Regions from separate parts of the Halobacillus litoralis genome, predicted to be linked through region 2. Evidence: a T-box and tRNA genes for the amino acid it is inferred to sense, from the RefSeq annotation. Region 2 holds a T-box; the other holds one or more tRNA genes.
The links. A T-box is a leader RNA that pairs with one kind of tRNA and senses whether it is charged. The one in region 2 lies ahead of serS (serine--tRNA ligase), so its partner is inferred to be a tRNA-Ser.
Positions count from the first base shown of each region.

Region 1: it has a tRNA-Ser gene. The T-box ahead of serS (serine--tRNA ligase) is inferred to sense a tRNA for this amino acid. The anticodon was not compared.

Region 1 covers NZ_CP129016.1:491,078-494,470, forward strand. Annotated here, with positions in the region: rRNA gene LC065_RS02515 (16S ribosomal RNA) at 1-733, opposite strand, end outside; tRNA gene LC065_RS02520 (tRNA-Ile) at 854-930, opposite strand; tRNA gene LC065_RS02525 (tRNA-Gly) at 949-1,022, opposite strand; tRNA gene LC065_RS02530 (tRNA-Pro) at 1,054-1,130, opposite strand; tRNA gene LC065_RS02535 (tRNA-Arg) at 1,135-1,211, opposite strand; tRNA gene LC065_RS02540 (tRNA-Leu) at 1,280-1,367, opposite strand; tRNA gene LC065_RS02545 (tRNA-Leu) at 1,416-1,498, opposite strand; tRNA gene LC065_RS02550 (tRNA-Lys) at 1,507-1,582, opposite strand; tRNA gene LC065_RS02555 (tRNA-Gln) at 1,688-1,762, opposite strand; tRNA gene LC065_RS02560 (tRNA-Asp) at 1,770-1,846, opposite strand; tRNA gene LC065_RS02565 (tRNA-Glu) at 1,861-1,932, opposite strand; tRNA gene LC065_RS02570 (tRNA-Ser) at 1,942-2,032, opposite strand; tRNA gene LC065_RS02575 (tRNA-Asn) at 2,037-2,111, opposite strand; gene LC065_RS02580 (SprT family protein) at 2,286-2,729, opposite strand; gene cmpA (cortex morphogenetic protein CmpA) at 2,805-2,915, shown strand; gene LC065_RS02590 (Tex family protein) at 2,960-3,393, opposite strand, start outside.
Region 2 covers NZ_CP129016.1:885,471-888,863, reverse strand. Annotated here, with positions in the region: gene LC065_RS04750 (serine hydrolase) at 1-310, shown strand, start outside; gene pdxS (pyridoxal 5'-phosphate synthase lyase subunit PdxS) at 430-1,314, shown strand; gene pdxT (pyridoxal 5'-phosphate synthase glutaminase subunit PdxT) at 1,332-1,922, shown strand; T-box leader at 1,960-2,181, shown strand; gene serS (serine--tRNA ligase) at 2,248-3,393, shown strand, end outside.

The sequences.
Region 1 (3,393 bases), 390 kb from region 2:
CCACATATCTACGCATTTCACCGCTACACGTGGAATTCCACTCTCCTCTTCTGTCCTCAAGTTCCCCAGTTTCCAATGACCCTCCACGGTTGAGCCGTGGGCTTTCACATCAGACTTAAGGAACCGCCTGCGCGCGCTTTACGCCCAATAATTCCGGACAACGCTTGCCCCCTACGTATTACCGCGGCTGCTGGCACGTAGTTAGCCGGGGCTTCCTCGTTAGGTACCGTCAAGGTACCGCTCTATTCGCACGGTACTTGTTCTTCCCTAACAACAGAACTTTACGATCCGAAGACCTTCATCGTTCACGCGGCGTTGCTCCGTCAGACTTTCGTCCATTGCGGAAGATTCCCTACTGCTGCCTCCCGTAGGAGTCTGGGCCGTGTCTCAGTCCCAGTGTGGCCGATCACCCTCTCAGGTCGGCTACGCATCGTCGCCTTGGTGAGCCGTTACCTCACCAACTAGCTAATGCGCCGCGGGCCCATCTGTAAGTGATAGCGAGAAGCCATCTTTCAACTTTCCTTCATGCGAAAGAAAGTATTACCCGGCATTAGCCCCGGTTTCCCGGGGTTATTCCGATCTTACAGGCAGGTTGCCCACGTGTTACTCACCCGTCCGCCGCTCGTTCCACGAGCTTCACCCCGAAGGGATCCACTCGCTTCCCGCGCTCGACTTGCATGTATTAGGCACGCCGCCAGCGTTCGTCCTGAGCCAGGATCAAACTCTCCATAAAAGTTAAGTTTGACTTGCTCATTTGCACACCGAATGTGCTTTGTTTCAAATCTCTTCTATAAAGAAGAAATATTTTGACGTACTGGTTGGTTCGTTCAGTTTTCAAAGATCAAATGAATCATGGTGGGCCTGAGTGGACTTGAACCACCGACCTCACGCTTATCAGGCGTGCGCTCTAACCAACTGAGCTACAGGCCCCGATGACATTCAATAAAATGGAGCGGGTGAAGGGAATCGAACCCTCATCATCAGCTTGGAAGGCTGAGGTTTTACCACTAAACTACACCCGCAAGTGTATCATATTGTTATTTAGGATTTCGATGGTCGGGAAGACAGGATTCGAACCTGCGACCCCTTGGTCCCAAACCAAGTGCTCTACCAAGCTGAGCTACTTCCCGTTAATGGCGCGCCCGAGAGGAGTCGAACCCCTAACCTTCTGATCCGTAGTCAGACGCTCTATCCAATTGAGCTACGGGCGCATTAAAAAAGCGACATTTAATATGTTAACATCTTTTGTGTTTTGACGCAAGCACTTTTTTAAAAAAGTTGGTGCGGCCGAGAGGACTTGAACCTCCACGGGATTACCTCCCACTAGGCCCTCAACCTAGCGCGTCTGCCGATTCCGCCACGACCGCAAAATTGCTGTAGTAAACAATGGGATGCTGATCATGATAATTGGATAATGCGGGTGGAGGGACTTGAACCCCCCACGCCGTGAAGCACTAGATCCTAAATCTAGCGTGTCTGCCAATTCCACCACACCCGCATAATAAATGGTGAGCCATGAAGGATTCGAACCTTCGACCCTCTGATTAAAAGTCAGATGCTCTACCAGCTGAGCTAATGGCTCCTATTAAAGGAATCTGTAACACTCAATGATGATGTTGTTTTTTGAAGCACAAGAAACATCATATAACTTATTCAGCTTTTTGTCAACTCTTTTTTGAAAAGAAAATGGCTGGGCCAGCTGGATTCGAACCAGCGCATGACGGTACCAAAAACCGTTGCCTTACCGCTTGGCTATGGCCCAAAAAGAGTGGCGGTCCGGACGGGACTCGAACCCGCGACCTCCTGCGTGACAGGCAGGCATTCTAACCAACTGAACTACCGGACCTTTATAAGGTTAAGTGACCCGTACGGGATTCGAACCCGTGTTACCGCCGTGAAAGGGCGGTGTCTTAACCACTTGACCAACGGGCCAAAAATAAATGGCGGAGAAGGAGGGATTTGAACCCTCGCGCCGCTTACGCGACCTACACCCTTAGCAGGGGCGCCTCTTCAGCCACTTGAGTACTTCTCCGTAATGGCTCCAACGGTAGGATTCGAACCTACGACCGATCGGTTAACAGCCGATTGCTCTACCACTGAGCTACGTTGGAATAATTCGCAATGTCCGTTGCTGTTTATCAGCGACGTTTTATATCTTATAACATTTCGTCCGTGGTGTCAAACCTTTTTTGATGAATTTCTAAGTTGTTTTCATGCGTTTTTTGGCTTGTTTTGTTAGGACTTAATTAATTTAACATGTGTCCCATCGTTCGTCAATGGAAAATTTACTTCTTTTTTATATTCCCTTTACATTTCCCACATCCGAAACGTTTCGTGTCCACCCGTCTTTTCCGCTTGTATGTTTGTCCGCATTTTGTACAAACATAGTGGTGGAAGTTCCCACTTTTTTCAGAAGGTAATGCTGAACAATGTCGTGGAGACCCTGTCTTTTTCAATAGTGCCTTGAACTCAGGATCACGATGCCCAAAACCTTTCCCTTCAATATGAAGGTGATAATGACAAAGTTCATGTTTAATAATGCCTTCTAATTCGACACCATCTAATTCTACAATATATTTCGGATTGATTTCAATCACTTTTTTAGAAGGAATGTACCTTCCTCCTGTCGTACGAAGACGAGAATTGAAGTATACATCATGAGCAAAAGGCTTGTCAAAGTATTTTTTCGATAATTCATTGGTCCATTGCTGCAATTCCTGATCTGTCATAGGAACACCTCCCTTGTCCTTTGCATACTGTATCATAAGAATGAAAAAAGTTGAATATGAAGGAGCTGGGTACTTATGCCTTCCTGGTTGAAGAGCCAAATGACAAAAGCATTCTTGAACAAAGACAAATACCAGATCAAAATGCTGAACCAATGCTGGTATTACTATCAGCATCTATATAAATAAAAACTACCCAGAAAGTATTACTATCCAGGCAGTTTCGTTTAATATTACCCTTGATTAATCATGGTCAAAGCGATCCTCTGTTTTTGTACATCCACTTGATCGACCCAAACGGTAACGACGTCCCCTACCGCCACCACGTCCATTGGGTGTTTGACGAATTTATTAGCAAGCTTCGAGATATGGACAAGCCCATCCTGTTTGACTCCAATATCCACAAATGCACCGAAGTCTACAACGTTTCTAACGGTTCCTTCCAGTTCCATCCCCTGTTCTAAATCTTCCATAGAAAGAACATTTGTTTTCAACAATGGCTTAGGAAGGTCATCCCTCGGGTCCCGTCCAGGCTGGACGAGAGATTTTATAATATCCTGAAGCGTCAACTCACCAATGTTCAGTTGTTCCGCTACTGATGATGTGTCGACACTTTTCAGTTCTTCTGCCAGCTTGTCCGTTCCAATATCTTCTGTGGTAAAACCGA
Region 2 (3,393 bases):
CACACTTGTGAAAAGTGGAGAAGAAGATCAATATGAGATTCAATTCAATATCTCTGAGGACCAGCTGGATGATGAAGGCAATCTTGTTGCTCCTGTAGAAAAAGGACAAAAAGTAGGAACAGCAAAGCTTATTTATAACGGAGAAGAGAACTACGGAAATATTCTTTCTGAAGGTGGACAAACCGTTGATATCGTCACTTCTTCCAATGTAGAAAAAGCAAACTGGTTTATGCTGACTCTCGGTGCGATCGGTGAATTTTTCAGTGATATCTTCACTGGCGCAGTCGATATGGTCAAAGGCTGGTTTTAGGTGAAAAAATCCCTATTTAACCAGTGGGATTTAATATAGGATTGCGTTACAATAGAGAATAAGAATCTATGATTCAAAATGAAATGCTTAAACTATAGAGCTGTTAGGGAGGAATCAACATGGCACAAACAGGTACGGATCGCGTAAAACGCGGCATGGCAGAAATGCAAAAAGGTGGCGTCATCATGGACGTCGTAAACGCAGAACAAGCAAAAATCGCTGAAGAAGCAGGCGCAGTAGCCGTAATGGCTCTTGAACGAGTTCCAGCAGACATCCGCGCAGCGGGCGGGGTCGCTCGTATGGCAGACCCTACGATCGTTGAAGAAGTGATGAATGCTGTTTCAATTCCAGTTATGGCAAAAGCTCGTATTGGGCATATTACAGAAGCACGCGTCCTTGAAGCCATGGGCGTAGACTATATCGATGAGAGTGAAGTTCTTACTCCAGCTGATGAAATTTATCACATCAAAAAAGATGACTATACGGTACCATTCGTATGTGGCTGCCGTAACCTTGGTGAAGCGACTCGCCGAATCCGTGAAGGTGCATCCATGCTTCGTACGAAGGGTGAACCAGGAACAGGAAACATTGTAGAGGCTGTCAGCCATATGCGTCAGGTTCAGTCTCAGATCCGTCATCTGCGTGGACTTTCAGAAGATGAAGTGATGGTCTATGCAAAAGAAAACGGTGCTCCATTCGATCTACTGATGGAGATCCGTGAAGAAGGACGTCTCCCTGTCGTGAACTTTGCTGCGGGCGGTATCGCAACTCCTGCGGATGCTTCCTTGATGATGCAGCTTGGAGCAGACGGCGTGTTTGTTGGGTCTGGTATTTTCAAATCCAACAACCCTGAAAAGTTCGCACGTGCAATCGTTGAAGCAACGACTCATTATGACGATTACAAGTTGATTGGTGAATTGTCTAAAGGTCTTGGAACAGCCATGAAGGGTATGGAAATGTCCACCCTTACTCCTGAACAGCGCATGCAAGATCGCAGCCAGTAAGCAAAGGAGAATGCAGCATGACTACTATCGGTGTATTAGGCCTGCAAGGCGCATTCCGTGAGCATGTTCGTTCTGTCGAAGCGACAGGTGCTGACGCCGTCGTCGTCAAAAGAACAGAACAGCTGAAAGAGATTGATGGCTTGATTATCCCTGGCGGTGAAAGTACGACCATCCGCAGACTGATTGATAAGTACGAGTTTCTAGAGCCGATCCGTGAATTTGGAAAAAGCGGCAACCCGATTTTCGGTACGTGTGCCGGGCTCATCCTACTCGCTTCAGAAATCGATGGTTCTTATGACGTTCACCTTGGGGTCATGGATATTAAAGTCCGGCGAAACGCTTTCGGGCGTCAACGTGAAAGTTTTGAAGCCGATCTTGATATTGAAGGTGTAGCAGAAGGGTTTAATGCCGTATTTATCCGTGCTCCTTACATTGAAGGAGTTGGAGAAAATACAAAAGTGCTGGCTCGTTATGACGGTCATATCGTAGCCGCTCAGGAAGGTCACTATTTAGCTTGTTCTTTCCATCCAGAGTTGACGGATGACCACCGTTTGACGGAACATTTTGTAAAAATGGTAGAAGAAGCTAAAAAAACACTTGCATTATAATTCTGAATCCGCTAATCTTATGTAACACAAACCATAAATGAACGCGATGACAGGAAATAGTAACATGTCCCTTCTTCTCAAAGAGAGTCAGTGGCTGGTGTGAACTGACGGAGAAGCCATGTGAATCCATCCTCGAGTGTCTGACTGAAAGAAGTAGGTCAGACCGGTACTCACCGTTATGAGTGAAGCCGGAAGGTCACATAGACCTTCAACTTGGGTGGTATCGCGGGAAGCATAAACCAAAGCTCTCGTCCCTTATTAGGGACGGGAGCTTTTTGTTTGGCTTCCAATCCATTGAACTGATCATATAAAGGAGGAAGTAAACATGTTGGACATGAAATACTTACGCCAGAACTTTGAAGAAGTTAAAGGAAAACTGCAAAATCGTGGAGAAGACCTCTCTGACCTGGATGCCTTTGGTGATTTAGATAGCAAACGCCGTGAGCTGATTCAGGAAACAGAAGAATTGAAAGCAAAGCGCAATGAAGTATCCAAGGAAATTTCCCAGCTGAAAAAAGCGAAGGAAGACGCCGATGATAAGATTAAGGAAATGCGCGAAGTCGGCGATCGTATCAAGACCCTTGATACAGAGTTGAAAGAAGTGGAAGAGAAACTTGAAACGCTTCTCTTATCTATCCCGAATATCCCTCACGAAAGCGTCCCCGTCGGAGGGGATGAAGAAGACAACATCGAAGCACGAAAAGCAGGAGAGATTCCGACATTTGATTTTGAAGCTAAGCCTCACTGGGATGTAGCGACTGATTTAGGCATCCTTGATTTCGAAAGAGCATCCAAGGTAACGGGAAGTCGTTTCGTATTCTATAAAGGACTTGGGGCTCGTTTAGAGCGTGCGTTACTCAATTTCATGATGGATCTGCATGCAGATGAACACGGCTATCAGGAAATGCTGCCACCACAAATGGTCAACCGCACAGCGATGACAGGTACAGGTCAATTACCGAAATTCGAAGAAGATGCGTTTAAAATTGAAGACTGGGATTATTTCCTCGTACCAACAGCTGAGGTTCCAGTCACAAACTTCCATAGAGAAGAAATTTTATCTGTTGAAGACCTTCCACAAAAATTCGTAGCCTTCAGCACAAATTTCCGTTCTGAAGCAGGGTCTGCCGGTCGCGATACAAGAGGGTTGATCCGTCAGCACCAATTCAATAAAGTCGAGCTTGTCCAGCTGGCAAAGCCGGAAGAATCTTATGATGTTCTGGAAGAATTGACAGGACATGCAGAAAAAGTCCTTCAACTGTTGAAGCTTCCTTATCGTGTGATGAGCATGTGCACGGGAGATCTAGGATTCACAGCAGCTAAGAAATACGACATTGAAGTATGGATCCCGAGCCAGGAGACTTATCGTGAGATCAGCTCTTGCTCTAACTTCGAAGATTTTCAGGCCCGCCGTGCAGGCATTCGCTTCCGTAGAGAAGAAAAAGGAAAGCCTGAATTTGTACACACGTTG